3 regions of the Streptomyces sp. NPDC047981 genome follow, and region 2 is predicted to be linked to each of the others. Evidence: riboswitches for the same ligand, from Rfam matches in the RefSeq annotation. Region 2 holds a riboswitch; each other region holds the start of a gene.

What was found. A riboswitch is a leader RNA that binds a small molecule or an ion and turns the genes downstream of it on or off. The one in region 2 is predicted to bind cyclic di-AMP.
Region 1: it holds a riboswitch for cyclic di-AMP, as region 2 does, so the genes downstream of both, AB0E14_RS30665 (LysM peptidoglycan-binding domain-containing protein) here and AB0E14_RS15900 (transglycosylase family protein) in region 2, are expected to answer to the same signal.
Region 3: it holds a riboswitch for cyclic di-AMP, as region 2 does, so the genes downstream of both, AB0E14_RS24830 (M23 family metallopeptidase) here and AB0E14_RS15900 (transglycosylase family protein) in region 2, are expected to answer to the same signal.

The regions. Positions count from the first base shown of each region.
Region 1 covers NZ_JBEZNQ010000069.1:16,325-26,313, reverse strand. The annotation lists gene AB0E14_RS30675 (SpoIIE family protein phosphatase) at 1-843, shown strand, start outside; gene AB0E14_RS30670 (phosphocholine-specific phospholipase C) at 1,002-3,026, shown strand; cyclic di-AMP (ydaO/yuaA leader) riboswitch at 3,351-3,508, shown strand; gene AB0E14_RS30665 (LysM peptidoglycan-binding domain-containing protein) at 3,513-4,379, shown strand; gene AB0E14_RS30660 (phosphoribosyltransferase family protein) at 4,413-5,690, opposite strand; gene AB0E14_RS30655 (CapA family protein) at 5,750-6,862, opposite strand; gene AB0E14_RS30650 (serine hydrolase domain-containing protein) at 6,923-8,101, opposite strand; gene AB0E14_RS30645 (AAA family ATPase) at 8,299-9,216, opposite strand; gene AB0E14_RS30640 (RNA ligase) at 9,220-9,989, opposite strand, start outside.
Region 2 covers NZ_JBEZNQ010000022.1:84,052-94,040, reverse strand. The annotation lists gene AB0E14_RS15910 (cytochrome P450) at 1-725, shown strand, start outside; gene AB0E14_RS15905 (transglycosylase family protein) at 839-1,837, shown strand; cyclic di-AMP (ydaO/yuaA leader) riboswitch at 2,097-2,273, shown strand; gene AB0E14_RS15900 (transglycosylase family protein) at 2,277-2,963, shown strand; gene eno (phosphopyruvate hydratase) at 3,263-4,549, shown strand; gene AB0E14_RS15890 (septum formation initiator family protein) at 4,652-5,116, shown strand; gene AB0E14_RS15885 (DUF501 domain-containing protein) at 5,186-5,725, shown strand; gene AB0E14_RS15880 (Ppx/GppA phosphatase family protein) at 5,722-6,636, shown strand; gene AB0E14_RS15875 (NAD(P)/FAD-dependent oxidoreductase) at 7,006-8,391, shown strand; gene AB0E14_RS15870 (cyclopropane-fatty-acyl-phospholipid synthase family protein) at 8,602-9,900, shown strand; gene AB0E14_RS15865 (FtsX-like permease family protein) at 9,984-9,989, opposite strand, start outside.
Region 3 covers NZ_JBEZNQ010000045.1:1,575-11,563, forward strand. The annotation lists partial or broken gene AB0E14_RS24815 (GNAT family N-acetyltransferase) at 1-65, opposite strand, end outside; gene AB0E14_RS24820 (HPr family phosphocarrier protein) at 242-523, shown strand; gene AB0E14_RS24825 (GntR family transcriptional regulator) at 724-1,416, opposite strand; gene AB0E14_RS24830 (M23 family metallopeptidase) at 1,592-2,377, opposite strand; cyclic di-AMP (ydaO/yuaA leader) riboswitch at 2,390-2,556, opposite strand; gene AB0E14_RS24835 (pitrilysin family protein) at 2,806-4,173, opposite strand; gene AB0E14_RS24840 (pitrilysin family protein) at 4,200-5,561, opposite strand; gene AB0E14_RS24845 (DNA topoisomerase IV subunit A) at 5,856-8,315, shown strand; gene AB0E14_RS24850 (GTP-binding protein) at 8,312-9,376, opposite strand; gene AB0E14_RS24855 (sensor histidine kinase) at 9,726-9,989, shown strand, end outside.

The DNA.
Region 1 (9,989 bases), on a different contig from region 2:
TTCTACGACGACCGGTCGGTCTTCTCCTACGCGGATCACACCCTGATGACCGGCTGGGCCAAGGCGGTGGCTCGCGCGGTGCACCGGGTGGTGCCGCTCGACCGGTCGCAGGAGATCGCCGCCGCCCTGCAGAACGCCATGCTGCCGCGCCGGATCCCCCGGCCGCCCGGAGGCCGGATCGCGGTGCGGTACCGGACGGCCCGGAAGGGGGTGCGGGTCGGCGGCGACTGGTACGACGCGGTGGTACTGCCGGACGGCGGGCTCGGGCTCGCGATCGGTGACGTGCAGGGGCACGACACCGAGGCGGCGGCCCTCATGGGGCAGTTGCGGGTGGCGATGGCCGCGTACGCGGCGGAGGGCCACGGCTGCGCGACCGTCCTGGGCAAGGCCTCGGCGTTCCTGGCCCAGCTGGACTGCGACCGGTTCGCCACCTGCCAGTATCTGCGGGTCTCGCTCGGCACGGGCGAGACCCATGTGGCGAACGCGGGCCATCCGCCGCCGCTGCTGCGCCACGCCGACGGGTCCGTCGAGCGCGTGCGGCTCGCCGGCGGCCCGCCGCTGGGCCTGCCCGCCGAGTGGGGCACGGCCCCGTATCCGTACACGACGACCGTCCTCGCACCGGGCGAGACGCTGCTGCTCTACTCCGACGGGCTCGTCGAGAAGCCGGGCGAGGACTTCGACATCGGCCTGTCCCGGCTGGCCGCCGCCTTCTCGGGCGGGCCCGACGATCTGGAGGAGCTGGCCGACCACCTCCTCGACTCCCTCACCGCCGGCCCGCACGCGGAGGACGACGCCGCGCTGTTGATGGTGCGGCGGGACCCCACAGGAGCAACCGCAAACTGACGGCATTGGTTCGTGTACGAACCAATCAAGTGCAACTACCTGCTGCCCTTCGGAAGTTCACCAAAGACTTACCGCGCGGATGTATACCTTTAGCCTCGGCTCCCCCATCCTGTCCACCGTGTGCCAGTGGGGCATGCGGTGACACGAGAGGCGGGGCATTGACTCCCATCAGCCGCAGGGGATTCGTCGGGATCGGGGCAGGGCTCGCGGCGGGCGCGGCGCTGCCCGCGGGCACGGCGTCGGCCGCCGCAGCGGGCGCGACCGGGACCATCACGGACGTCAAGCACGTCGTGGTGCTCATGCAGGAGAACCGCAGCTTCGACCACTACTTCGGCCGGCTGCGCGGCGTGCGCGGCTTCGGCGACCGGGCCGCGGGCAACATCCCGGGCGGCTGGGGCACGTTCAACCAGCCCAACTGGGGCGGCCGCCAGTACCCGTGGAAGCTGAGCTCCACCCCGCCGGCCGGCGGTGTCGACGGCGAGACCCTCGCCCAGTGCAACGGCGACCTCCCGCACAGCTGGACCTCGCAGCACGCGGCGTGGAACAAGGGCCGGATGGACAACTGGGTCACCGGCGTCGGCAACACCCGCACCCTCGGCTACCTGGACCGCGGCGACATACCGTTCCACTACGCGCTCGCCGACAACTACACGATCTGCGACGCCTACTTCTGCTCGGCGCTCAGCGCCACGGGCCCCAACCGCACCTTCCTGTGGAGCGGGAAGATCGACGCCTCCAGCAAGGACGGCGGCGAGGAGTCCGGGCTGACCTGGGAGACGTACGCCGAGGCGCTCCAGCGCGCCGGGGTGAGCTGGAAGGTCTACCAGAACGCCCAGGACAACTACGGCGACAACGGCCTCGCGTACTTCAAGAAGTTCGCCGACGCCCGCCCGGGCGACCCGCTCCACGACCGCGGCATGGGGTCGGTGCCGAAGGTCACCGGGTCCACCCCGGACGACATCGCGGCCGCGATCCGCGCCGACGTCGTCGCCGGCACGCTGCCGCAGGTCTCCTGGGTGGTGGCGAGCGAGGCGTTCTCCGAGCACCCGTACGCCCCGCCCGGCGACGGCGCGCACTTCGTCGACCTGGTCTACCGCGCGCTGGCCGCGAACCCCGAGGTCTTCGACTCGACGGTGCTGTTCCTCAACTACGACGAGAACGACGGCTTCTTCGACCACGTGCCGCCGCCGGTCGCCCCGCCCGGCACCCCCGGCGAGTTCATCGACGGTGTGCCGATCGGTCTCGGATTCCGGGTCCCGATGCTCGTGATGTCGCCCTGGACGCGCGGCGGCTGGGTCAGCTCCGAGGTCTTCGACCACACCTCCGTGCTGCGCTTCATGGAGGTCTGGACGGCCGCCCTCGGCACTCCGGCCGGCTGCCCGAACATCAGCGCCTGGCGGCGGAAGGTGGTCGGCGACCTGACGGGCGTCTTCGACTTCGCGCGCCCGGTGTACGGCGTCCCCTCGGGCCTGCCGTCCACGGCCAAGGTCATCGGCCAGGACACCTGCGCCCCGCTGCCCAACCCGGTACCGCAGGACAACGCCCTGCCCGCGCAGGAGTCGGGTACCCGTCCGGCGCGTGCCCTGCCGTACCAGGTCAACGGAAACCTCGACCGCTTCGAGTTCGGGGCGGCGGGCAAGATCCTCGCCTGGTTCTCGATGACGAACCAGGGCACCCAGGCCAAGCGCCCCGCCCACTTCACGATCCACCCGCACCAGCACCGGGACACGGCGGCCTGGCAGTACACGGTCGAGCCGGGCGCCACGTCCACGGACTACTTCAACATCGGCCTCGGATCGGGCTCGGGCAAGTACGACATCTCGATGATGGGCCCCAACCGCTTCCTGCGGCGCTTCATCGGCGACGCCTCCAAGGCCGGGAAGGCGATCGAGGTGGCGGCGCGGTTCGCGACCGAGTCGGGCACCGGCAGGACGGCCATCTGGTTCAAGCTGACCAACACCTCGGCCGGACCGGTGACCTTCACCATCCGCTCGAACGCCTACCGCACGGACGGCCCGTGGACGTACACGGTGGCGGCGAACTCCTCCCGCGAGGACTGGTTCAACGCCGTGGCGTACCAGGACGGCTGGTACGACTTCACGATCCTGGCCGACATCGACGGCACCTGGTCGCGCCGCTACACCGGCCACATCGAGACGGGGGCGCCGAGCATCACCGGCTGATCCCCGCAGGCCACCCCCCTCCGCACGCCCGACGAAATACCCAAATAGGGCGCAAGGGATTCCATATCCCTTGTGCCCCATTTCTCAACTAGGCTGAATTTCCCCGCATGTCCGTTATGGCGGGGCGCGTGAGGCGAATCACCCCCGGCGCCGAGGCGATCTTCCGGCGGGCCCCCTCCCCTTGCCCGGCAAGGAAGTTCGGCGCGGCGGACAAAGCCCCGAACTCCTCCGGAAATAACCCGTTCATTCGGCGTCTTGTTTCGGCCGACATTTCTCGCCTACGGTCACCTCGACCCGGACGGATCGCCGAATCCTGCCACCGTCCGCACACGACCGCTCATTCACCCGAAGGCAGGAGCGGGGGACCCACCATTTCGCCGGTCCGGATTTTCCGGCACGGCTCGGGGTGAAGTCGCGCACGCGCGGCCGGGCATCTCCAGCCCGAACCCGACAGCTCACCCCGCAGGCGCCGGAGAGGACTGCAACATGCCCGCACACGGTAAGCACCGGCGCCCCAAGAGAAGGCCCCTGACCCGCGGCCTCGCCCTCGCGAGCACGGGCGGTGCCGCCCTGGCCCTGCCCCTCGTCGGCACGGCCACCGCGCACGCCGCGCCCGCGTCGGCGCCCGCGATCGCCCCCGCAGGGAAGACCGTTCTCAGCGCCCCGGCGAAGATCGCGGAATCCCTTCCGGCCGCGCAGAATTCCGCCGCGAAGACCTATACCGTCACCCGCGGAGATTCTCTTTCGGTGATCGCGCACGAGCAGCGTGTACAGGGCGGCTGGCAGGCCCTCTACCGCGCGAATCGCGCGGCCGTGGGTGACAACCCGTCACTCATCCACCCCGGCCTCGAACTCACGCTGCGCGGAAAGGCCGCCGCCCCGAAGAAGTCGAAGCCGACGTCGCAGGCGCGTACGACGAGCACGGACCGCGCCGACCGCTCCCAGCAGCGCACCGCCCCGGCAGCGTCGGCTCCCGCGAAGGCCGCGCCCGCGAAGGCGACCCAGGCTGCCCCGGTGGCCGCGAAGAGCTACACCAACGACCTCGACGGCTGGATCCGCGAGTCGCTGGACATCATGCAGAAGTACGGCATCCCCGGTACGTACGAGGGGATCCAGCGCAACATCATGCGCGAGTCCTCCGGCAACCCGATGGCCATCAACAACTGGGACTCCAACGCCGCCAAGGGCACCCCGTCCAAGGGCCTGCTCCAGGTGATCGAGCCGACGTTCCTCGCCTACCACGTGCCGGGCACCTCGATGGACCTCTACGACCCGGTCGCCAACATCACCGCCGCCTGCAACTACGCGGCGGACCGGTACGGCTCCATCGACAACGTCAACGGCCCGTACTAGCCCCACCGGCCGCGGGACGGCGCACCGACCCCGCTAGAAGTGGTCGGTGAACCAGCTCGCGGCGAGTTCGCCGACCTGTTCCAGGGTGCCGGGCTCCTCGAAGAGGTGCCCGGCACCGGGGACCACGACGAGGCGGTTCTCGCAGGTCAGACGGGATCTCGCCGCTTCGTTCAGCTCCTGGACGAGCGGGTCGTTGCCGCCCACGATCAGCAGGGTGGGGGCGCGTACCTGGGCGAGGCGCGGCCCCGCGAGGTCCGGGCGGCCGCCCCGGGAGACCACGGCGGCGACCTCGCTCAGCGGGTCGGCGGCTGCCCACAGGGCGGCCGCCGCGCCGGTGCTGGCACCGAACCAGCCTGTCCGCAGCCCGTCGAGGCCGGGGCGGCCCGCGAGCCAGCGGGTGGCCCGGGCCAGCCGGCCGGCGAGGAGTTCGGTGTCGAAGACGTTGGCCCGGTCGGCCGCCTCGTCCTCCGTCAGGAGGTCGAAGAGGAGCGTGCCGAGCCCGGCCCTGTTCAGGGACTCCGCGACGGCCCGGTTGCGGGGGCTGTGGCGACTGCTGCCGCTCCCGTGGGCGAAGACCACGATCCCCGGAGCCCCGGCGGGCACCACGAGGTGGCCCGCGACCTCCACGCCCGCGACCGGGATGCGCACCTCCGGGTCGCCGTCGTCCTGGTCCTGCCGGGCGTGGTGGCGCTCCAGGCAGGCGATGACCTCCTCGTCGGGGGTCTGCGAGAAGTCCTGGTAGAACTGGCCGATCGCGTAGAAGAAGGCCGGTTCGTGGACGCTGACGGTCTCGTCCGCCTCCCGGCCGATCCGCTCCCGCCAGTCGGCCGGCGCGACCGGCACCGCGAGGACGATCCGCGCGGCCCCCTGCGCCCGCACGACCCGGCAGGCGGCGACCGCCGTGGCGCCCGTCGCGAGGCCGTCGTCGACGACCACCACGGTCCTGCCGTCGAGCCGGGCCGCCGGCCGGGCGCCCCGGTAGCGGCGGGAGCGCTGCCCGAGCACGACGCGCTCGCGCGCCTCCACGCCGGCGAGGTCTCCGGCCGAGACCCGGCTGTCGGCCAGGACGTGGTCGTTGAGGACCCGTACGTCCCCCTCGCCGATGGCTCCCATCGCGAGCTCCGGCTGGTAGGGCACCCCCAGCTTCCGGACGAGACAGACGTCGAGCGGCGCCCCGAGGGCGTCGGCGACCTGTTCGGCGACCGGCACGCCGCCGCGAGGGAGCCCCAGGACCACGACGTCGCGGCCTTTGAGGTGCCCCAGGCTTGCGGCGAGCTGCCGTCCGGCGTCGGTGCGATCGGTGAAGTACATGACCCGCTCGTCTCCCTGGTGCTGAGCGTGCGCGCGGTCGGGTGCGGGGCCGCCGCCCGTCAGGCGGGGCGTGCGACGAGGGTTCCGTCCTCGCCGAGGTCGACCCGCGCGCCGTGGGGCCGGCTGGTCCGGCCGAGTACGTCGTGGAGCCAGCGCGTGTCGCGGCCGGGGGCGTGTTCCAACCGCATGCGCCGGGCCCTGAGGGGGATGATCCTCACCTCCTGGAGCCGGCCGTCGTCGGGCCGCACCGAGACGAGGTACAGCAGCCGCAGCTCGTCGCGGTACTGCTCGTAGCCGGTGATGCCCTCGTAGTCGTTGATCAGGTCGCCGCAGCCGTGCAGCACGAGCTTGCCCCGGTGGACCTCCAGCGGCCGGGGGTGGTGCGAGGAGTGGCCGTGCACCACGTCGGCACCGGCGTCGATGAGCGCGTGCGCGTAGTGGACATCGCTCTCGGTGAGCGCGTACCCCCAGTTGGAACCCCAGTGGAGGGAGACCAGGACCAGGTCGCCGGGGGCCTTGGTGTCCCTGATCCGGGCGAGGAGGCGGGCCGCCGAGGCGGCGGTGGGCCCGGCGGCGTAGTGGACCCCGCTGTGGCGGGCGGTGGCGGCCCAGTCGCGCGGGATGCCGCTGGAGGCCATGCCCAGGGCGTACGCGACGAGCCGGCCGCCGCCGGGCAGGTCGACGATCGCGGGCCTGGCCGCGGCCTCGGCGTCCTCACCGGCGCCCACCGTGCGCACGCCGTGCTTGGCCAGCGTGTCGAGGGTCTCGGCGAGGCCGCCGCGGCCGTGGTCCAGGACGTGGTTGTTGGCCAGGACGCAGACGTCGGGGCGGACGGCGGTCAGGCAGGGCACGTTCTCCGGGTGCATCCGGTAGTGCACGGCCTTGCCGGGGGCGATCTCGTCGCTCGTGGTGACGGCCGTCTCCAGATTGGTGACGCGGACGTCGGGCGCCGCCGCGTCCAGGGCGTCGAGGGCGACGCCCCAGGGATAGTCGAAGTCCACGCGGTGCGGGATCGGGCCGCTCACCGCCTCCGCGAGCGCCACATAGGACCGTGCGTCGTGCACGTACCGCTCGCGCAGGTGCGGGTCGCCGGGGTGGGGAAGGATCTGGTCGACCCCGCGGCCGAGCATCACGTCGCCGCAGAGGAACAGTCCGACCAGGTCACCGTCCATGTACCCAGGGTAGACGCGGCGCGCCCGGCGGGCCCGAGCTGCAGGGGCGGGCCGCGCGGCTCATGTCTTGGGGCTCGGGGTCACGGGGAGGTTGTAGACATGGCCGGGGCTCACGATCTCGGTGATCGCCTGCCCGAAGAGCGTGCTGGGCTCCACCCCGTCGTGCAGGATGTCCGTGTTCAGCACGACGACCATGGTGGCCCGTGCCTCGGGCAGGTAGACCACCAGGGACTCGTAGCCGGGCAGCGAGCCGTTGTGGCCGATCCAGCCCTGGACGTCGAAGATGCCGAGGCCGTACCCGGTCCCGGGGATGCCCGACGGCGGGGTGATCAGGCGCTGGGCCTGGGTCTCGGGGGTGAGGAGCGTGCCGGTGGCGAGGATGCGCGCCCAACGCTGCAGGTCCCCGAGCTGCGAGATCATGGCGCCCGCCGCCCAGGCCCAGGAGGGGTCCCAGTCGGTGGAGTCCTCGACCTTCCCGGACGCCGTCTGGTTGGTGTAGCCGTGGGCGTGGGGGCGGGGGAACTCGGCGCCCACCGGGAAGAGCGTGTGCCGCAGTCCGGCCGGGTCGATGACGTTCCGCTGGATGTACTCGTCGAGGGGCAGTCCGCCCTCCTTCTCCACCACGAGCCCGAGCAGGATCAGATTGGTGTTGCAGTACTCGAACTCCGCCCCGGGCTGGAAGTTCACCGGGTGCTTGAAGGAGTAGTCCAGCAACTGCTGGGGCGTGAAGGGCCGGTCCGGGTCGGACGTGAGCGCCTTGAAGAAGTCGTCGTCCGCCGAGTAGTTGAACAGTCCGCTGCGCATGCCCGCCAGTTGACGGAGCGTGATCTCGTCTCCGTTGGGGACGCCGTTGACGTACTGGTCGATGGTGTCGTCCAGGCCGACGCGGCCCTGGTCGACCAGTTCGAGCAGGGCGGTCACGGTGAAGGTCTTGGTGACGCTCCCGACCCGCATGTACAGGTCCGGGTTCATGGGCGCCCCGGTGTCCTTGTCGGCGACGCCGAAGGACCGGACGTAGCTGCCCTTGCCGGGGGCGGAGAGCGAGACCGTCACCCCGGGCACGCCGGCCTCGCTCATGACCCGTCGGATCGCGGTGTCCAGACGGCCCGCCACCTCCGGGGTGAGTTCGGCGAAGTCGCCGTTCGTGGCGGCCGGGGCGAGTACGGCGGCGCTGTGCGCGGACACCACGGGGGCTTCCACGGAGAAGGCCGCGCCCGCCGAGACGGGGACGGCCAGCATCCCGGTCGCGGCGAGCACCACACAGACCCCGCGCCACCTCGCCCGCGACGGCAGGCGCTGTGAGTGGGGCGAGCGCTGTTGCGAGAACCTCACGGGCAGGCCTCCTGCCGGACGAGGACGAGTCCCCTCCCTCAGGCTAGGCCGGTGCGACGGGCCGTGCACGGCGAGCCGGACGACCCGCCGTGCCCCGCCACGGCTCAGAAGTTGCCGTAGTTGACCTGCCAGGTCGGCAGGCCCATGCGTCGCCAGAGGGCGACGACCCGGTCGCGGTCGTCCAGCGAGACCCGGACCGCGTAGCGGTGCCGGATGTGCGCGTCGAACAGCTCGGCCTTGACGATGTCGTCGCTCCGGCCGTCGTCCGCCGCCCGCATCCACAGCTCGTCGTACGGCACTTCGTGCCGGGCCAGCCATGCCTCGGTCAGCGCGCGGTGGTCCTCGCTGCGCCCGGACAGCAGCACGATCGTGTCGTCGTCGGCGCGGCGGAAGGCGCGCAGCGCGCGTGCCACGGAGACGTTCAGCAGGTCGAGGTCGCAGCGCGAGAAGTCGTACGGTCCCCGGTCGCCGCGCAGCGCGAGCGTGCCGTCGATGTCGCAGAGGACCGCCGAGGGGAGCGCGGGATCGGCGACGTACGGCGTGGCGGCGGGCCGCGCATCCAGCCACTCGGCGGTCAGCCGCCAGCCGCCGCGCACCGCCTTGGCGTGCTTGTCGGCGAGGATGCGGATGATCTCCTCGCCGACCGAGCGCTCGCGCGCGGCGTCGCGCCGTACGCACTCCTCGACCGGGACGTCGGTGAAGTCGTGCACCACGAAACGTGCGTCGAGGCCGACGACGGCCGCCTTCAGCCGCTTGGGGATGTGCGGCGTGAGGTGGGTGTTGTCGACGACCACGTCGAATCCGCCCTCGACGGCCGAGCGGACGGCCGCGTCCTGGATGTCGAGGACGGTCCGCTCGTGCGCGTGCGAACGGCCGCGCTCGGGAGCCGGGACGTCCAGCATGGTGCGCAGGTCGTCCAGGTTGACGCGGCGCATCCGGCCCTCGGACTCGGCCTGCAGCCGTCGGGCGGCCGTGGTCTTCCCCGAGGCGGGGAGCCCTGTCATGACGTGTACTTCGGGCACGGTTCAGTTCTCCGGGTCGGTGGTGTACGGGTCGGCCGCCTCGGGCCTGATGGACCGCCAGACGTACAGGTCGGTCGGCCGGCCGTCGAGGCGCAGGAACAGCGCCGACCGTACCTGCGGGTCGACCGGCAGGGTCTTGACGGCCCGGGCGAAGGCACCCCGGTCGTCGGCGAGGTGAGCGACGCGCTTGTAGGCCTCGTCGAGGGCGCGCTCCCGCGCCGCCGCCTCGTCCTCCAGCCGGGCGACGACCCCGCGCACCCAGGCGTCGAACTCGTCGGGCACCTGCTCCAGGAGGGCGTCCAGCGGCCGGCCGCCGGCGGAGGTGACCCCGCCGAGTTCGGCGACCGAGAGGCCGAGGCCCTGCGCGAGCCGCTTCACGGCGGTGCCGGCGAAGCGCTGGATGCCGTGGCTGCGCCAGATGTCCCGCTCGGTGACCCCGGTGAGCACCTTGTGCAGGCGGACGTACTCGCTCAGCTTGGCCTTGGCGCGCACCCCGGAGGCGTAGCGCAGCACGAAGCCCTCGGCGTCGGTGCCGGTGGCGGGGAGGCCGCCGGGGAGGGTGTTCGACTCGGTGAGGGAGAGCAGTTCGTCGAGGGGCATGGCGGGCCAGGTCCGTACGACGGAGCCGATCTCCGCCCAGTCGGCGGCGGCTTCGGCGAGCGGGACCTCGGTGCCGTCCGCGCCGAAGGCGGCGAGCAGGACGAGGTCACGGCGGTCGCCGTAGTCGACGACGATACGATTCTGCGGGTAGACGATCTCGGCGAGGTAGGTGA
Region 2 (9,989 bases):
GGATGATGATCCGGCACGGCGGAGGGCCGCGCGGCGGGGTGGCGCGGTCGGTCAAGAAGATGCGCGGCTATCTCGCGGAGCTGATCCACCGCAAGCGGCTCGATCCCGGCGACGACCTGATCTCGGGGCTCATCAAGGCCTCCGACCACGGCGAGCACCTCACCGAGAACGAGGCCGCCGCCATGGCGTTCATCCTGCTCTTCGCCGGCTTCGAGACCACCGTCAACCTGGTCGGCAACGGGGTCTACGCCCTGCTCCGCAACCCCGGTCAGCGTGAGCGCCTGCAGGCCTCGCTCGCCGCGGGCGAGCGGGGGCTCCTGGAGACCGGTGTCGAGGAGCTGTTGCGCTACGACGGGCCGGTGGAGCTGGCGACCTGGCGGTACGCCATGGAGCCGCTGACGATCGGCGGCCAGGAGATCCCGGCGGGCGACCCGGTCCTGGTCGTCCTCGCGGCCGCCGACCGCGACCCGGCGCGCTTCGACGCGCCCGACACGCTCGATCTGGCCCGGCGCGACAACCAGCATCTCGGCTACGGGCACGGCATCCACTACTGCATCGGCGCGCCGCTCGCCCGGCTCGAAGGGCAGATCGCCCTCGCGACGCTGCTGACTCGCCTTCCGGACCTGCGACTTGGCGCCGATCCGGACGAACTGCGGTGGCGCGGAGGACTCATCATGCGCGGCTTGCGCACCCTTCCGGTGGAGTTTGCCCCAGTTGTGAAGTGACGCTCCGTCAAGACTGTGACTTTTACGTGATCTCCGCTGCATCGACTTGTGACTGACGTTCGAATGCCGCTACGTTCACCGTCACCTCAGCAGTCACACGGAAGGCAGCCCGCATGCGCTCCGGGAACGGTCGACACCGCAGACCCCGCCAGGCCCCCGCCATCGTCGTCGCCGCAGGCGTGACGGGATCGGCCCTCGCGCTGCCCCTCCTGGCGGCGGGCTCCGCCTCCGCCGCCGACGCGGCGACCTGGGACCGGGTCGCGGAGTGCTCCTCGGGCGGCCAGTGGAGCGCGCACTTCGGCAACGGGCTCTACGGCGGACTCCAGTTCTCCCAGGAGGGCTGGGAGCGCCACGGCGGTCTCGCGTACGCGACGAGCGCCGACCTCGCCAGCCGCGCCCAGCAGATCGCGGTGGCCGAAAAGGCCCTTGCCGCGGGCGACAACCAGTGGGCCACCTGCGCGCCGATCGCCGGCCTGACCAACGACGGCGCCAAGCCGGACGTCGACCCCGGACCGGCCGTCAAGCCGTCCGAGCCCACGGGCCCGCTCCCCGAGTCCGACCGCACCTCCGGCCTCCCGTCGGGCTCCGCGCAGTCCGCGGCCCCCTCGGACGAGTCCTCCACCCCCTCCTCCGAGGTCTCCACGCCGTCCACGGCCACCCCCGAGACCTCCACCACGCCCGAGACGTCCCCCGCGGCGCCCGAGACCTCCGGCACCCCGTCCGCTCCGGGCAACGGCAAGCACCGGGGCGACGCGGCACCGGAGGAGACGGGCAATGCGGACACGGACCGCGAAAAGGGCCGCCACGCCCTGCCTTCTGACACGCCGACGACGGACGGTTCCGTCGAGAGCGGTGCGAACCCGGACAGTACGGACAACACGCCCGCTGAGGACATCACCGACGCTATCGGCGAATACACCGTCAAGCCCGGCGACAACCTCACCGAGATCGCCCAGCGGAACGAACTTCCCGGCGGCTGGGGCGCCCTGTACGACGCCAACCGCACGGTCGTGGGTGCCGACCCGGACCTCATCATCCCTGGCCAGAGCCTCGATCTGACGCCGGACAAGGCTGCGGACAAGGCTGCGGGGGCGGATGCGCCGCAGGGGTAGTTCGGGGCTGAATGTCCGGTTCTGTGCAAGTGAGACATGGGTCTCTTCGCCTCAACTGGCGTGTCTCGTCCGTGAACTCCCCTTCCGTCATCTCTCACCTGCGTAAACGCCCTTTGTCCCGAGGCAAGTAGGGGGGATTTGTCCCCCATGGACGTCTTTGAACTTCCCCCGGGTCTGTGTCTACGGTCGTGACCGCTCGCCACCGCGGGCCCCGTCGACCGAAACGCCGAATCCTGCCGTCGGCCGATGGGAACAGTCGTCGCGTCAAGCGCCGTAGGCAGGAGCGGGGGACCCAAGGTAAGTGCCGTTCCCGGCCGTTGAGACAGACGGCCGAAGGACCGGCTTGGGGTGAAGCCGCGCGCAAGGTCGCGCGGCCGGGCAATCCACATCGGCCCGAACCCGACAGCTCACCTCGCAGGCGTCGGTGAGGAGAAGTCCCATGCTGTTTTCCGCCAAGGGCAAACACCGTCGTCCCTCCAAGGCCACCCGCGCCGTCGCCCTCGCCGGTGTCGCCGGTGTCGCCGTCGCCGCCCCCCTGATGGGCGCCGGCACCGCCTCGGCCGCCACCGTCTCCGAGTGGGACAAGGTCGCCCAGTGCGAGTCCGGCGGCAACTGGTCCATCAACACCGGCAACGGCTACTACGGCGGCCTGCAGTTCTCCAACTCCACGTGGGCCGCCTTCGGTGGCACCGCGTACGCCTCGAGCGCCGACCAGGCCTCGAAGTCGCAGCAGATCGCCATCGCCGAGAAGGTCCTCGCGGGCCAGGGCAAGGGCGCCTGGCCGAGCTGTGGCGTCGGCCTCTCGTCCGCCACCCCCGGCGTCGTCGCGGAGAGCGCGCCGCAGCAGGAGCGTCAGGCCGAGCAGCCGACGACCCGCAGCGAGCAGCGGACCGCCCCGAAGGCCCCGGCCAAGAAGGCCGAGTCCAAGAAGACCGTCACCACCCCGACCGGCAAGAAGGTCAAGAAGGGCGACGGCGAGTACAAGGTCGTCGCCGGCGACACCCTGAGCACGATCGCCGCCGCCCACGACGTCAAGGGCGGCTGGGCCAAGCTCTTCGAGCTCAACAAGGACGTCGTCGAGGACGCCGACCTGATCTACCCGGGCCAGCAGCTCCACCTGAAGTGAGCCCGGCGGCCCGCGTGAGTCCGGCGGCTCACGCGCGCCCCACGACCCTCCCGCGGTGACCACCCCGGTCCGCAGCGTCCTTCCCCCGTGCGCTGCGGACCGGGGTTCCGCGTTGTCAGGGGTTACCGCCGAGTAGATTCGGGGCCCTTTGGCCCGAGATGCGTGCCCTTGGGTCCTTTTTCGTCCCAGGGGGCGGGCGCCCGGCTGGCCGGAGCCTCCGAGCCGGTTAGGCTCTTGTCGCAAGGCCAAAGCGACCCTGCACCGCAAGCGTCACATCTAGCGTCACATCCCAGAAGGAGATGCTCGTGCCGTCCATCGACGTCGTCGTAGCCCGGGAAATCCTGGACTCCCGAGGCAACCCCACGGTCGAGGTCGAGGTCGGCCTCGACGACGGCAGCACCGGCCGTGCTGCCGTTCCGTCCGGTGCCTCCACCGGTGCGTTCGAGGCCATTGAGCTCCGTGACGGAGACAAGAACCGCTACCAGGGCAAGGGCGTCGAGAAGGCCGTCCTCGCCGTGATCGAGCAGATCGGCCCGGAGCTCGTCGGCTACGACGCCACCGAGCAGCGCCTCATCGACCAGGCCATGTTCGACCTGGACGCCACCGACAACAAGGCCTCCCTCGGCGCCAACGCCATCCTCGGCGTCTCCCTCGCCGTCGCGCACGCCGCGTCCGAGGCCTCCGACCTCCCGCTCTTCCGCTACCTCGGCGGCCCGAACGCGCACCTGCTGCCCGTTCCGATGATGAACATCCTGAACGGCGGCTCGCACGCCGACTCCAACGTGGACATCCAGGAGTTCATGATCGCGCCGATCGGCGCGGAGTCCTTCTCCGAGGCCCTGCGCTGGGGCACCGAGGTCTACCACACCCTCAAGTCCGTCCTGAAGACCAAGGGCCTGTCCACCGGCCTCGGCGACGAGGGCGGCTTCGCCCCGAACCTGGACTCCAACCGCGAGGCGCTCGACCTCATCCTGGAGGCCATCAAGCAGGCCGGCTACGTCCCGGGCAAGGACATCGCGCTGGCGCTCGACGTCGCCGCGTCCGAGTTCTACAAGGACGGCTCGTACGAGTTCGAGGGCAAGTCCCGCTCGGCCGCCGAGATGACCGAGTACTACGAGGAGCTGGTCTCCGCGTACCCGCTGGTCTCCATCGAGGACCCGCTGTTCGAGGACGACTGGGCCGGCTGGAAGGTCCTCACGGACAAGCTGGGCACCAAGGTCCAGATCGTCGGCGACGACCTGTTCGTCACCAACCCGGAGCGCCTGGCCCGCGGCATCGAGGACGGCGCCGCCAACGCGCTGCTCGTCAAGGTCAACCAGATCGGTTCGCTGACCGAGACCCTGGACGCCGTCGAGCTGGCCCAGCGCAACGGCTTCAAGTGCATGATGTCCCACCGCTCCGGTGAGACCGAGGACGTCACCATCGCCGACCTCGCCGTCGCCACCAACTGCGGCCAGATCAAGACCGGCGCCCCGGCCCGCTCCGAGCGCGTCGCCAAGTACAACCAGCTCCTGCGCATCGAGGAGATCCTCGACGACGCGGCGGTCTACGCCGGCCGCAGCGCGTTCCCGCGCTTCAAGGGCTGATCGCAGCTCCTGAGCACCCCGAGTCACCCTCGGTTACGTACGTCCCCGCACCCGGTCCCGTACCGTGTGCGGGGACGTCCGTTCTGAAGGGGAGGCGCGCACATGGCCCGGGACCGGTTCTCGACCGCGACCAGGATCCGGCTGCTCGGTGAGCAGACCGCCGCCCGCGTGTACCGCTCCCAGACCCGCCGCCAGGCCCGCCGCTCCCGGCTCACCGGCCGCGCGGCCTTCCTCGCCCTGGTCGTCTGCTCGCTGGTCGTCGCCCTCGCGTACCCGATGCGGCAGTACGTCTCCCAGCGCGGCGAGATCGCCGAGCAGGAGCGCCAGGCCGCCGAGGCCGCCGCGCGCGTGGAGGAGCTGCGGGACGAGAAGGCCCGGCTCCAGGACCCCGCGTACGTGCGCAGGCTCGCCCGCGAGCACCTGCACTACGTGATGCCCGGCGAGACCGGCTTCACCGTGAACGACCCCGAGGCCGAGCGCGACCGCCGCAGCGAGCAGGGCGAGGCCGAGCAGCCCTGGTACTCCGACCTCTGGGACGGCGTCGACCGCGCCGACGCGGGCCGCTGACCCGGCGACGCGCGATGATGGACCACTGACCGCCCGACCGCACCCGACGACGAGAAGACAAGACGCAGCATGGACACGCCCCCTCCGCAGACCGCCCGCACCGAGCCGACCGAGGCGGACGTCGCCGCGTTCGAGGCCCAGCTCGGTCGCCCGCCCCGGGGGTTGCGCGCCATCGCGCACCGCTGCCCCTGCGGCAACCCGGACGTCGTCGAGACCGCGCCGCGGCTCCCGGACGGCACCCCGTTCCCCACCACGTACTACCTGACCTGCCCCCGGGCCGCCTCCGCCATCGGCACCCTGGAGGCCAACGGGGTCATGAAGGAGATGCAGGCCCGCCTCGCCACCGACCCGGAGCTGGCCGCCGCCTACCGGGCCGCGCACGAGGACTACATCGCCCGCCGTGACGCCATCGAGGTCCTGGAGGGCTTCCCGAGCGCCGGCGGCATGCCGGACCGGGTCAAGTGCCTGCACGTGCTCGTCGGCCACTCGCTGGTCGCCGGACCGGGGGTCAACCCGTTCGGCGACGAGGCGCTCGCGATGCTGCCGGAGTGGTGGGCCAAGGGTCCCTGCGTCACTCCCTGCGCCGACAAGGAAGAGGACGCGAAGTGACCCGGGTCGCGGGCATCGACTGCGGTACGAACTCCATCCGCCTGCTCGTCGCCGACCTCGACCCCGAGACCGGTGAGCTGACCGAGCTGGACCGCCGGATGAAGGTCGTCCGCCTCGGCCAGGGCGTCGACCGGACCGGCCGGCTCGCCCCCGAAGCCCTTGAGCGGACCTTCGCCGCCTGCCGCGAGTACGCCGCCGTCATCAAGGAACTCGGCGCCGAGAAGCTGCGGTTCGTGGCGACCTCGGCCTCCCGGGACGCCGAGAACCGCGCGGAGTTCGTGAGCGGCGTCCTGGACATCCTGGGCGTCGAGCCCGAGGTGATCACGGGCGACCAGGAGGCCGAGCTCTCCTTCACCGGCGCCACCGGCGAGCTGCACGGCACGGAGAAGTACCTCGTCGTGGACATCGGCGGCGGCTCCACCGAGTTCGTCGTCGGCAACAGCCACGTCGAGGCCGCCCGCTCCGTCGACATCGGCTGCGTCCGGCTCACCGAGCGCCATGTGCGCAGCGACCCGCCGGCCGCCGACGAGGTCGCCGCGATCCGCGCCGACATCCGGGCCGCCCTCGACCTCGCCGAGGAGACCGTGCCGATCCGCGCGGCCGGGACCCTGGTCGGGCTCGCGGGCTCGGTCACCACGGTCGCCGCCATCGCGCTCGGACTGCCGGAGTACGACTCCGCCCGGGTCCACCACTCCCGCGTCCCGTACGAGCAGGTCGCCGGGATCGTCGAGCGGCTGCTCGCGTCCACCCACGACGAGCGCGCGGCGATCCCCGTGATGCACCCCGGGCGGGTCGACGTGATCATCGCCGGGGCGCTCGTCCTGCTGGAGATCATGGAGCGGACCGGGGCCCGCGAGGTCGTCGTCAGCGAGCACGACATCCTCGACGGAATCGCACTCTCGGTGGCATAACGGACACGCCACGACGCCCCCGGCGACACCACGTCGGGAAAGTTCGTGAAGTTCTTCACAAGGAAAAGGGCCCTGGTGGGGGTCGAGGAGGGCCATCTGGGCCTCCAACACCCCTGCCGGGGCTCTTTCGTAGGCCGACGGCCCTGTTCGCTCGATGTTTCCATCGTGTGAACGCACCCCATGGTTCAGGGTTACCGGAGCCTCTCCGGGCCAGTTCAGTAGGGGTGAACAACGTTCACCCCCGCACTGTGGTTCCTTTGCACGACCATGACCTGGGTCACGTGGGCGGCGGAGTGTAGCAGAGGTGGTCCACAACCTTGTGAAGGGGCGCACGAGCGACCCCCCTGGGAGGGGTGGATACTCGGATGCATGAGCACCACGGAGCGTCCCAGGATCCTCGTAGTAGGCGGTGGGTACGTAGGCCTGTACGCAGCTCGACGCATCCTCAAGAAGATGCGTTACGGAGAGGCGACCGTCACGGTCGTCGACCCGCGCTCGTACATGACGTACCAGCCCTTCCTCCCCGAAGCCGCCGCAGGCAGCATCTCCCCCCGCCACGTCGTCGTCCCGCTGCGACGCGTCGTGCGCGGAGCCGAGGTGCTCACCGGCCGCGTGACCACCATCGACCAGGACCGCAAGGTCGCCACGATCGCGCCGCTCGTCGGCGAGGCGTACGACCTGCCGTTCGACTACCTGGTCGTCGCGATGGGCGCGGTCTCCCGCACCTTCCCGATCCCCGGCCTCGCCGAGCAGGGCATCGGCATGAAGGGCGTGGAGGAGGCCATCGGCCTCCGCAACCACGTCCTGGAGCAGCTCGACAAGGCCGACTCGACGACCAACGAGGAGGTCCGCCGCAAGGCGCTGACCTTCGTCTTCGTGGGCGGCGGCTTCGCCGGCGCGGAGACCATCGGCGAGGTCGAGGACATGGCCCGCGACGCGGCGAAGTACTACACCAACGTGAAGCGCGAGGACATGCGCTTCATCCTGGTCGACGCCGCCGACAAGATCCTTCCCGAGGTCGGCCCGGAGCTGGGCCGCTGGGGCAAGGAGCACCTGGAGAGCCGCGGCGTCGAGATCTACCTCTCGACGTCCATGGACTCCTGCGTCGACGGTCACGTCGTGCTGAAGAACGGCCTCGAGGTCGACTCCAACACGATCGTGTGGACCGCGGGCGTCAAGCCCAACCCGGCGCTCGCCCGCTTCGGCCTCCCGCTCGGCCCGCGCGGCCACGTGGACGCCCAGCCGACCCTCCAGGTCACCGGCACCGACTACATCTGGGCCGCCGGCGACAACGCCCAGGTCCCGGACCTCGCCGCGATCAAGGCCGGCGTCCCGGCCGAGCGCGCCTGGTGCCCGCCGAACGCCCAGCACGCGCTGCGTCAGGCGAAGGTCCTCGGCGACAACGTGGTGTCCGGCATGCGGGGCTTCCCGCAGAAGGACTACTCGCACGCCAACAAGGGTGCGGTGGCGGGCCTCGGCCTCCACAAGGGCGTCGCGATGATCGTCATGGGCAAGATGAAGATCAAGCTCAAGGGCCGGCTCGCCTGGTACATGCACCGTGGCTACCACGGCATGGCCGTGCCGACCTGGAACCGCAAGATCCGCGTCTTCGCCGACTGGACCCTCGCGATGTTCCTGAAGCGCGAGGTCGTCTCCCTCGGTGCGATGGAGACCCCGCGCGAGGAGTTCTACGAGGCGGCCAAGCCCGCCCCGGCTCCCGCCGCCGCGAGCCAGGAGAAGGCCAAGGCCTCCTAGCTCCACCGCTTCACCGCTGTTCCCGCAAGGGCCGTCCGCCATCCGTGGTGCGGACGGCCCTTCGGCGTGTCCGGACGCCGACGCGTCGCGCCGAGCGCCGCCCGGGTGTTTTGCCGAGTCGTTGCGCGCCTACGGGACGAAAAACGCCTACGGAGGGTGTTTACGTGGTGACGAGCATTTCTGGGGCACGACATCACGGAGGTGTGCACCATGGCCGACGCCGCTTTGCGGCTGACCACTCTCGCGGAGGACCTGCTGGGGGCCCCGCTCCCGGTGCGGCTGCGAGCCTGGGACGGCACCGAAGCCGGGCCCGCGGACGGCCCCGTCCTGATCGTCCGGCACCGCCGGGCCCTGCGCCGGCTGCTGTGGAAGCCCGGCGAACTCGGCCTGGCCCGGGCGTGGGTGGCCGGTGAGATCGACGTCGAGGGCGACCTCTACACCGTCCTCGACCGGCTCGCCGGGGTCTTCTGGGACCGCGGCGAGGCGACCAGGAGCGCCCTGGAGTCCGTACGCGACCCGAGGCTGCGCGCGGCGGCCGCCGCGTTCCTGAAGCTGGCCGGGCCCTACCCGCCGCCCGCGCCGCCCGCCGAGGAGATGCGCAGGCGCACCGGCTCCCGGCACAGCAAGCGCCGCGACAAGCAGGCGATCAGTCACCACTACGACGTGGGCAACGACTTCTACGCGCTCGTCCTCGGGCCCTCGATGGTGTACTCCTGCGCGTACTGGACGGACGGCGGGAACCTGGAGGACGCGCAGCGCGACAAGCTGGACCTGATCGCGCGCAAGCTGCGCCTGAAGGAGGGCGACCGGCTCCTGGACGTCGGCTGCGGCTGGGGCTCCATGGCCATCCACGCGGCCCGCGCGTACGGCGCCCAGGTCGTCGGTGTCACCCTCTCCCGCGAGCAGGCCGCCTTCGCCCGCAAAAGGATCGCAGAGGAGGGTCTGACGGACCGGATCGAGATCCGGGTCCAGGACTACCGGGACGTCAAGGACGGCCCGTACGACGCGATTTCCTCCATCGGCATGGCCGAGCACGTGGGCGAGGTCCGCTATCGCGAGTACGCCGACATACTGCACTCCCTGCTGGCGCCCGGCGGCCGGCTGCTCAACCACCAGATCTCCCGCCGCCCCGAGCCGGACGAGGGCGCCTACGAGGTGGACGCGTTCATCGACGCGTACGTCTTCCCCGACGGCGAACTCGCCCCGATGGGCCGCACCCTGACGACCCTGGAGGACGCGGGCTTCGAGGTGCGGGACGTGGAGGCGATCCGCGAGCACTACGCCCTGACGCTGCGCCGCTGGGTGGCCAACCTGGAGGCCGACTGGGACCGGGCCGTACGGCTCACCTCACCGGGCCGGGCGCGGATCTGGCGGCTCTACATGGCCGCCTCCGCGGTCTCCTTCGAGCGCAACCGGATCGGCGTGAACCAGTTCCTCGCGGTGAAGACCCCGGAGTCGGGGACCTCGGGCGTGGCGCTGCGGCCGCGGGTCTGGAACGAGAAGGCGTAGCGGCTTCCGCGTACGCCGAAGGGCCGGTCTCCCGCGGGGGAGACCGGCCCTTCGCCGTCGTATCGCTGCCGTACGGGCCGGAGTTACTC
Region 3 (9,989 bases), on a different contig from region 2:
TCCGCTTCCCAGTGGTCGGGGTAGTCGTGTTCCGCTTGCTCCGGCCGTTCCGACGCGCTCTGCATGGGGCAAGCGTACGGCCGGGGTCCGACACGGGCACCGGTCGCGTGGCGCTTGTGCACCATGCAAGGTAGGGAGGACCGTACGGCCCCCCGACAGGGGTCGAAGGTCGGCGACGAGCATCCCGCAACCCGTGAGAGACTGGTCTAGACAACCCGCTTGAGACTTGAAGGGCAACACCATGGCTGAGCGCCGCGTCAACGTCGGTTGGGCCGAGGGCCTGCACGCCCGCCCCGCCTCCATCTTCGTCCGTGCCGCCACGGCCTCCGGCGTCCCCGTGACGATCGCCAAGGCCGATGGCAACCCGGTGAACGCCGCGTCGATGCTCGCGGTGCTCGGTCTGGGCGCGCAGGGCGGCGAGGAGATCGTGCTCGCTTCGGACGCCGACGGCGCCGAGGCCGCGCTCGACCGTCTGGCGAAGCTGGTTGCCGAGGGGCTCGAGGAGCTCCCCGAGACCGTCTGACGGATGCCCGGCCGGACCGAGGGTCCGGCCGCATTCACGGGAAGCCGCACACGCCGCGACGCCGGCGGGTGCGGCTTCTTTCATTCCCTTTTCTCCGGAGCGGCGGGCGAACGCCATCAAAATCCGCGCCGAATTCCGCCGTCTCCGGGCAGCACGAAAAAGCCCCTCGAATTCCCCTCTCTTTGTATACGGCCCGTTCGTTAATTCCGACCGCTCGCGGTGTTGACGACATGTTGCGAAGTCCTCACACGCCCGCGCGGGGGCCGGTCCGGGCGCTTCAGCCGGTGCAGCAGCAGGGAGCGCTCGGCGTGCAGCGCGGTCAGCGCCCGGGCCCGTTCGGCATCTCCGCGCGCCACCGCGTCCACGATCGCGCCGTGCTCCGCCCAGGCCTCGACCGGCTGGGCGGGGGCCTCGACGGCATACATCCAGGCGATCTTGTGGCGCAGCTGGGTGAGCAGGGCGGTGAGCGCGGGGCTGCCCGAGGCCTGGGCCAGGGTCTCGTGGAACCAGCCGCCGAGTGAGCGCAGGTCGTCCCCCTGGCCTCGCCTGGCCCGCTCCTGCCCCAGTCTGACCAGGCCCCGCAGCACCTTGAGGTGGGCCTCGGTGCGGCGCTGCGCGGCCCGGGCCGCGCCGAGCGGTTCGAGGAGCGAGCGCATGTCCAGGAGGTCGGCCGCCTCCTGCTCGGTGGGCTCGGCCACCTGGGCGCCCGCGTGTCGGCGGGTGATCACGAAGCCCTCGGACTCCAGGGTGCGCAGCGCCTCGCGGACCGGGACGCGGGAGACTCCGTACCGACGGGCCAGCTGCTCCTCGGTCAGCCGGCTGCCGCGCTCGAAGACGCCGGTGACGATGTCGTCCCGGATCGCCGTGCACACCGAGTGCGCGGGAATGCGCATGATCGACCTCCGCCTTAATACGCGCGAAACCGGTTGTCCGGCGACTCTATTGCAGCAGGGCGGTATTTCCGACGGCTCCTCGGGAATCATGGATATCTTTTGGTCAGCGAAAAGCCCCGGCTCAGTACGAGCCGGGGCTTTTCTGACGTGCGGTGCGGGTCGGGGGAACGTCCGGTCAGACGTTCACGCCGCGGGCGCGGAGGTACGCGACCGGGTTGATGTCCGAGCCGTACTCGGCGGTGGTGCGGGCCTCGAAGTGGAGGTGCGGACCGGTCGAGTTGCCGGTCGAGCCCGAGATGCCTATCTGCTGGCCCGGGGTGACGGACTGGCCGACGGAGACGCTGATGGCCGAGAGGTGCCCGTACTGGGTGTACGTGCCGTCGTTCATCCGGATCACGATGTTGTTGCCGTACGCGCCGCCCCAGCCGGCCTCGACGACGGTGCCGGAGCCGACGGAGACGACCTTGGTGCCGTACGCGGCGTGGAAGTCGACGCCGGAGTGGCTGCCGGAGGACCAGAGGGAGCCACCGGTCTTGTAGCCGGTCGAGACGTACGAACCGGCCACGGGGAGCTGGAAGGAGTTCAGGCGCTTGCGCTCGGCCTCGCGGGCGGCGCGCTCCTTGGCCTCGCGGATCTCCTTGGCGCGGGCCTCGGCCTTGCGCTTGGCCTCCGCCTTGGCGCGGGCCTCGGCGACGCGCTTGGCCTCGGCCTCGGCTGCCTCGCGCTCCTGCGCGGCGGCCTGGGCGTCGATCTTGTCGGCGAGGGCGTTGTCGGCGGCGACGACCTGGGTCAGGCCGGTGTCCTCAAGGGAGGGGGCTTCCGTGTCGGCGGCGAACGCCGGGGAGGCCAGGGTGCCGATGACACCGGCGGTCGCGAGGGTCGCGACTCCGGCGACGCCCGCGCGGCGGCGCGCCAGTCGGCTCGGACCACGATGCTTCCCGGTGGCACGGGTGAACGCCATGAAGTGGCTGATCCTTTCCTTCCTTCTCGCCTACCGGGTTAGCTGACGGGTTCGGAGCAGGAAGGTCTCCTACGGGCCCCTCCGCACGGATGCGAAGGCGTCCGATTCACCCCAGGGACTTCGTGTGGGTCCCCGGCTCCCCAGGCTCGCGCCTGACGGGGACTCGGCGATGACTGTCCGATGCCGCGGGCGCGGCGGGTGCAACTGGCGAACAGCCGGACCGACGCTATGCGGACCGTCTTTCAATCACCAAACAGACACGCCAGTTTGTAAGACATGCCACAGGACATACGAACACCCTCCCCACCAATACGGACATAGCGGAGGACCCCGACGTAACGTGACGTCGGGGCCCTCCGGTCGCTCCGTTCCGACGGCGGCGCGGAGCTGCCGAGGCGGGGCGTCGACAGCGGCGCACCGCCGCTCGATCAGCCGGTGACGACGGTGACTTCACCGATGCCGAGGGCCCGTACGGGCTCCTCGATCTCGGCCGCGTCGCCCACCAGGACGGTGACGAGCCGGTCCACCGGGAAGGCGTTGACGACGGCGGCCGTCGCCTCGACCGTGCCGGTCTCGGCCAGGCGCGCGTACAACTGCGCCTGGAAGTCGTCCGGGAGGTGCTGCTCGACCTGGTCGGCGAGGGTCGCCGCGACGGAGGCCGCGGTCTCGTACTTGAGCGGTGCCACGCCCACCAGGTTCTGCACGGCCACGTCGCGCTCGGCGTCCGTCAGACCCTCGGCGGCGAGGGTGCGCAGCACCTTCCACAGGTCGTCAAGTGCCGGGACGGTGTTGGGGGTGTCCACGGAGCCGCTGATGGCGAGCATCGAGGCGCCGTGGCCCGCGCCGTCGGAGCGCAGGACCTGACCGAAGGCGCGGACGCCGTAGGTGTAGCCCTTCTCCTCGCGCAGGACGCGGTCCAGGCGGGAGGTGAGCGTGCCGCCGAGGCAGTACGTGCCGAGGACCTGGGCCGGCCAGACGCGGTCGTGCCGGTCGGCGCCGACGCGGCCGATCAGGAGCTGCGTCTGGACGGCGCCCGGCCGGTCGACGATGACCACACGGCCGGTGTCGTCGGCCGTGATCGGCGGCATGGGCCGGGGCTCCGCGCTGTCCCCCGTCCAGGCGCCGAGCGACTCGGCGAGGACCTTGTCCAGGTCCACGTCGGTCAGGTCGCCGACGACCACGGCGGTGGCCGTGGAGGGCCGCAGGTGCTTCTGGAAGAAGGCACGGACGGCGGCGGCGTCGATGGCCGTCACCGTCTCCTCGGTGCCCTGGCGCGGCCGGGACATGCGGGACTCGGCCGGGAAGAGCTCCTTGGAGAGCTGCTTGGCCGCCCGGCGGGCCGGGTTGGCCGTCTCGTGCGGGATCTCGTCGAGCCTGTTGCGCACCAGGCGCTCGACCTCGGTCTCGAGGAACGCCGGCGCGATCAGGGCCTCGGAGAGCAGCCCGAGCGCCTTGGGGAGCCGGGAGACGGGAACCTCCAGGGAGACCCGTACGCCCGGGTGGTCCGCGTGCGCGTCGAGCGTGGCACCGCAGCGCTCCAGCTCGGCGGCGAACTCCTCGGCGGTGTGCTGGTCGGTGCCCTCGGAGAGGGCACGGGCCATGATCGTGGCGACGCCGTCGAGACCCGCGGGCTCGGCCTCCAGCGGGGCGTCGAAGAAGATCTCGACGGCCACGACCTGCTGGCCGGGGCGGTGGCAGCGCAGGACGGTCATGCCGTTGTCCAGCGCGCCGCGGTCGGGGGCGGGGAAGGCCCAGGGCTTGGCCGCGCCCGGCTGGGGCTGCGGATGGAACGTCATGCTCGTCAAAGACGCGGCAGCGTCGGTCACTGGTCCGCTCCCTCTTCCTCGTCGCTGTCGCTCTGCTCGTCGTCGCTCTGGTCGTCGCCGACGGGTTCGTAGACCAGCACCGCGCGGTTGTCCGGGCGCAGTCGGGCGGCGGCGACCTCCCGCACCTCCTCGGCGGTGACGTCCAGGACCCGGTTGACGGCCGTCAGGGCGAGCTGCGGGTCGCCGAACAGGACCGCGAAGCGGCACAGTTCGTCGGCGCGGCCCGCGACCGTGCCGAGCCGGTCCAGCCACTCGCGCTCCAACTGGGCCTGGGCGCGCTCCATCTCCTCGGGCGTCGGGCCCTCGGCGGCGAAGCGGGCCAGCTCCTCGTCGACGGCCGCCTCGATCTCGGGCACCTCGACGCCGCCGGAGGTCTTGACGTCCAGCCAGCCCAGCGAGGGCGCGCCGGCCAGGCGCAGCAGGCCGAAGCCCGCGGCCACGGCCGTGCGGTCGCGGCGCACAAGGCGGTTGTGGAGCCGTGAGGACTCGCCACCACCGAGGACGGTGAGGGCGAGGTCCGCGGCGTCGCACGCGCGCGTGCCGTCGTGCGGGAGGCGGTAGGCCGCCATCAGCGCACGGGCCGGGACCTCCTCCTCGACGACCTCGCGCAGCTGCTCCCCGATGGTGTCGGGCAGGGTGCCGTCGCGCGGGGGCAGCTTGCCGTCGTGGGACGGGATGGAGCCGAAGTACTTCTCGATCCAGGCCAGCGTCTGCGCCGGGTCGATGTCGCCGACGACCGACAGGACCGCGTTGTTCGGCGCGTAGTACGTACGGAAGAAGGTCCGCGCGTCCTCCAGCGTCGCCGCGTCCAGGTCGGCCATGGAGCCGATCGGGGTGTGGTGGTACGGGTGGCCGCCGGGGTAGGCGAGGGCGGTCAGCTTCTCGAAGGCCGTGCCGTAGGGCACGTTGTCGTACCGCTGACGGCGCTCGTTCTTGACGACGTCCCGCTGGTTCTCCATGGACTCGTCGTCCAGGGCGGCGAGCAGGGAGCCCATGCGGTCGGCCTCCAGCCAGAGCGCGAGCTCCAGCTGGTGCGTGGGCATGGTCTCGAAGTAGTTGGTGCGCTCGAAGCTCGTCGTGCCGTTGAGCGAGCCGCCGGCACCCTGCACCAGCTCGAAGTGGCCGTTGCCCTTGACCTGCTGGGAGCCCTGGAACATCAGGTGCTCGAAGAGGTGGGCGAGGCCGGTGCGGCCCGCGACCTCGTGGCGGGAGCCGACGTCGTACCAGAGGCACACCGCGGCGACCGGGGTCAGGTGGTCCTCGGAGAGCACCACACGCAGGCCGTTGGCCAGCCGGTGCTCGGTCGCTGTCAGGCCGCCGGAGCCGGCCTCTGCCGTGGCCGTGTGACCCATGGGCATGTACGTCCCTTCGATCGCGATATGGAAAAGTCCTGCCACCCTATGCAAGCGCACCGACACCTCGCGAAGTTCCCACAGCTTCCCCGCGTCCCTCTTCCGGGTCGCGGGGGCCTCGCGACGCCGGGTCGTGGGGGCTCGCGACGCCGGGTCGCGGGGGCCTCACGCTTCCGGGTCGCGGGGGCTCGCGGGCGGCCGACGGGCCGTCGTACCCGGGTCGCGGTCCACGTTGTCGGTGGGACGGTCCACAATGGTCCGCGTCAGATCAACCTTGTTGGTGAAGGAGCCGCAGCCGCGATGGCCCGCCGCAGCACGAAGACACCGCCGCCGGACGACGCGTTCGAGGAGAGGATCCTCGACATCGACGTCGTCGACGAGATGCAGGGCTCCTTCCTCGAGTACGCGTACTCGGTGATCTACTCCCGCGCGCTGCCGGACGCCCGCGACGGCATGAAGCCGGTGCAGCGCCGCATCGTGTACCAGATGAACGAGATGGGGCTCCGCCCCGAGCGCGGCTATGTGAAGTGCGCCCGTGTCGTCGGCGAGGTCATGGGCAAGCTGCACCCGCACGGCGACGCGTCGATCTACGACGCGATGGTGCGCATGGCCCAGCCGTTCTCCATGCGCCTCCCGCTGGTCGACGGCCACGGCAACTTCGGCTCGCTCGGCAACGACGACCCGCCGGCCGCCATGCGGTACACCGAGTCGAAGATGGCCGCCGCCGCGCTGATGATGACGGAGTCCATCGACGAGGACACCGTCGACTTCACCCCGAACTACGACGGCCAGGAGCAGGAGCCGGTCGCGCTGCCCGCCGCGTACCCGAACCTGCTGGTCAACGGCGCCTCCGGGATCGCCGTCGGCATGGCGACGAACATGCCCCCGCACAATCTGGGCGAGGTCATCGCGGCCGCCCGGCACCTGATCCGCCATCCGAACGCGGACCTCGAGGCGCTCATGCGCTTCGTGCCCGGCCCCGACCTGCCCACCGGCGGCCGGATCGTCGGCCTGTCCGGCATCAAGGACGCGTACGAGAACGGCCGCGGCACGTTCAAGATCCGCGCCACCACGACCGTGGAGAACGTGACGGCGCGACGGAAGGGCATCGTCGTCACCGAGCTGCCCTTCACGGTCGGCCCCGAGAAGGTCATCTCCAAGATCAAGGACCTGGTCGGCTCCAAGAAGCTCCAGGGCATCGCCGACGTCAAGGACCTCACCGACCGCAGCCACGGCCTGCGCCTGGTCATCGAGGTCAAGAACGGCTTCGTGCCGGAGGCGGTCCTGGAGCAGCTCTACAAGCTGACGCCGATGGAGGAGTCCTTCGGCATCAACAACGTGGCGCTGGTCGACGGCCAGCCGCTCACGCTGGGCCTCAAGGAGCTCCTGGAGGTCTACCTCGACCACCGCTTCAACGTCGTGCGCCGGCGCTCCGAGTTCCGCCGGGGCAAGAAGCGCGACCGGCTGCACCTGGTCGAGGGCCTGCTCGTCGCGCTGCTCGACATCGACGAGGTCATCCGCCTCATCCGCTCCAGCGAGAACTCGGCGCAGGCGAAGGAGCGGCTGATCGAGCGCTTCTCGCTGAGCGAGGTCCAGACGCAGTACATCCTCGACACCCCGCTGCGCCGGCTGACCAAGTTCGACCGGATCGAGCTGGAGACCGAGCGCGACCGGCTCAACGGCGAGATCGACGAGCTGACCGGGATCCTGGAGTCCGACAACGAGCTGCGCAAGCTGGTCTCCGCCGAACTGGCGGCGGTGGCGAAGAAGTTCGGCACCGACCGGCGGACGGTCCTGCTGGAGTCGGCGGGCGCCCCGGTCGCGGCCGTGTCCCTGCAGGTCGCCGACGACCCCTGCCGGGTGCTGCTGTCCTCCACGGGCCTGCTGGCGCGTACGGCGACGGCGGAGGTTCCGGCTCCCGGCGAGGACGCCAAGCGGGCGAAGCACGACGTGATCGTCTCGGCGGTCCCGGCGACACAGCGCGGCGACGTCGGCGCGGTGACCTCGGCCGGCCGGCTGCTGCGGCTCGCCGTGATCGACCTGCCCCAGCTGCCGGACACGGCCGCCGCGCCGAACCTGGCGGGCGGGGCGCCCCTGGCCGAGTTCCTGACCCTGGAGGACGACGAGACGGTGGTCTGCCTGACCACGCTCGACGAGTCCTCGCCGGGCCTGGCGCTCGGCACGCTGCAGGGCGTGGTCAAGCGCGTGGTCCCGGACTATCCGGCGAACAAGGACGAGCTCGAGGTCATCACCCTCAAGGAGGGTGACCGGATCGTCGGCGCGACCGAGCTGCGGACGGGCGAGGAGGACCTGGTCTTCGTCACCTCGGACGCCCAGCTGCTGCGCTACCAGGCCTCGCAGGTACGGCCCCAGGGCCGGCCGGCGGGCGGCATGGCGGGCATCAAGCTGGCGGACGGCGCCGAGGTGCTCTCGTTCACGGCGGTGGACCCGGCCGTGGACGCGGTGGTCTTCACGGTCGCGGGCTCCACGGGCACGCTGGACTCCGGTGCCGGTACGTCGGCGAAGCTGACCCCGTTCGACCAGTACCCCCGCAAGGGCAGGGCGACCGGTGGTGTGCGCTGCCAGCGGTTCCTGAAGGGCGAGGACGTGCTGATCCTGGCCTGGGCGGGCGCGACCCCGGCCTACGCCGCACAGGACAACGGCATGCCGGTGGAGCTGCCCGAGGTCGACCCGCGCCGCGACGGCTCGGGCACCCCGCTGCCGAAGCCGGTCACGGTGGTGGCGGGCCCGGCGAGCTAGAGGGCCTGGGCCGCGTCGCCCGGCTCGTCCGGATCGTTCTCCTGTACGTACCGCAGGACGCCCCACATGCTGTGCTCGTCGGGGGCGTCCTGCGGGCCGTTCACACGGCAGCCGTCGAGGGCCTTGCGCAGAGCGCCGGCGTCGATGCCGGAGCCGATGAGGACGAGTTCGGTGAGCCGCTCCTGCCCGGCCGTCCACGGCTCGGGGTAGAAGCGCAGGAACCTGCCGACGGCGTGCACGGCGTAGCGGTTGGCGGGGTCGGCGGCGCCGAAGTCGAGGAAGCCCTTGATGCGGTAGAGGCCCTCGGGCCGCGAGTCGAGGAACTCCATGAGCCGGCGCGGGTGGAGCGCGGTGCCGGAGGACAGGGAAAGGGTCTCGTAGGCGGCGTGCGGATGGTCGTGCGCGTCGTCGTCCCCGTACAGCAGGTCCTCGATCGACATCTGGCCCTCGATCTCGCCCTCGGGCACGACCCGGTCGAAGAGGAGTTCCGGGTCGACCCGGCCGTGCGCGGCGCGGACCACGGCCGCGCGCCCGGCGAGCCCGGCGACGGCCTCGTGCACGGAGGCGAGTTCCGCCTCGCTCACCCGGTCGGCCTTGTTGACGACGACGAGGTCGGCGAGGGCCAGGTGCCGGTCGGTCTCGGGGTGCGTGGCCCGCGTCCGCGCGAACTCGGCGGCGTCGACGACCTGCACGAGCCCGCCGTACACGACCCGCTCGTTCTCGCTGGCGAGCACCATCCGCACCAGCTCCTGGGGCTCGGCAAGACCGCTCGCCTCGATGACGATCACGTCGAGACGGGTCTCGGGGCGGGTGAGCACCTCCAGGTACTCGTCCAGTTCGCTGGCGTCGACGGCACAGCACAGGCAGCCGTTGCCGAGGGAGACCGTGGAGCCGACCTGACCGGCCACGGTCATGGCGTCGATCCCGATGTCCCCGAAGTCGTTGACCATTACACCGATCCGGGTCCCCCGGGCGCTGCGCAGCAGATGGTTGAGCAGCGTCGTCTTGCCCGACCCGAGGAACCCGGAGAGAACGACGACGGGAATCTGCTGGCTGGTCAAGGGAACCCCTCCGGCGAAACACGACACACCAAAGCCCCCAGAATAGGCATGCGCCTGCCTTGTCGGCTCACTCCGCATCAGCCCGTGGCGGGGAGCCGCCGCGGCCCGGAGCCCGCAGCCGCCGACGGAGCCCTACGCCCGGCGGGCCGACCCGCACCTCTGCCATCCGAGTCGCACGGGTGGTGCGGGTGGGAACCCCAGCCCGGCCGAAGGCCGGGCGCACCCCCACCGGCCCACGGCCGTACCCCGGGCCCGCACCCGCACTCACACCACCCACACCGCACCCGCCGCCCGCCCCAGGGCCCCGCACATTTCCGGTCCCCGCCCCCACCCCCGTACCGTTCCTGCCATGACCCCCGCACGGACCACCCCCGCGCCTCACCCCGCGCCGCGCCCCGCGCGACGCAGGCGTCTCGGCTGGCCGCGGCGGGTCTTCGCCCAGGTCCTGCTGATGCAGCTGGCCATCGCCACCGGCGTCACCGTGCTCGCCACCGGCCTCTTCCTCGCGCCGCTGAGCGACCAGCTCGACGACCAGGCCATGCGGCGCGCCCTCGCCATCGCCGAGACCACCGCCTCCCCCGAGGTCGCGACCGCCCTACGAACCACCGCCCCC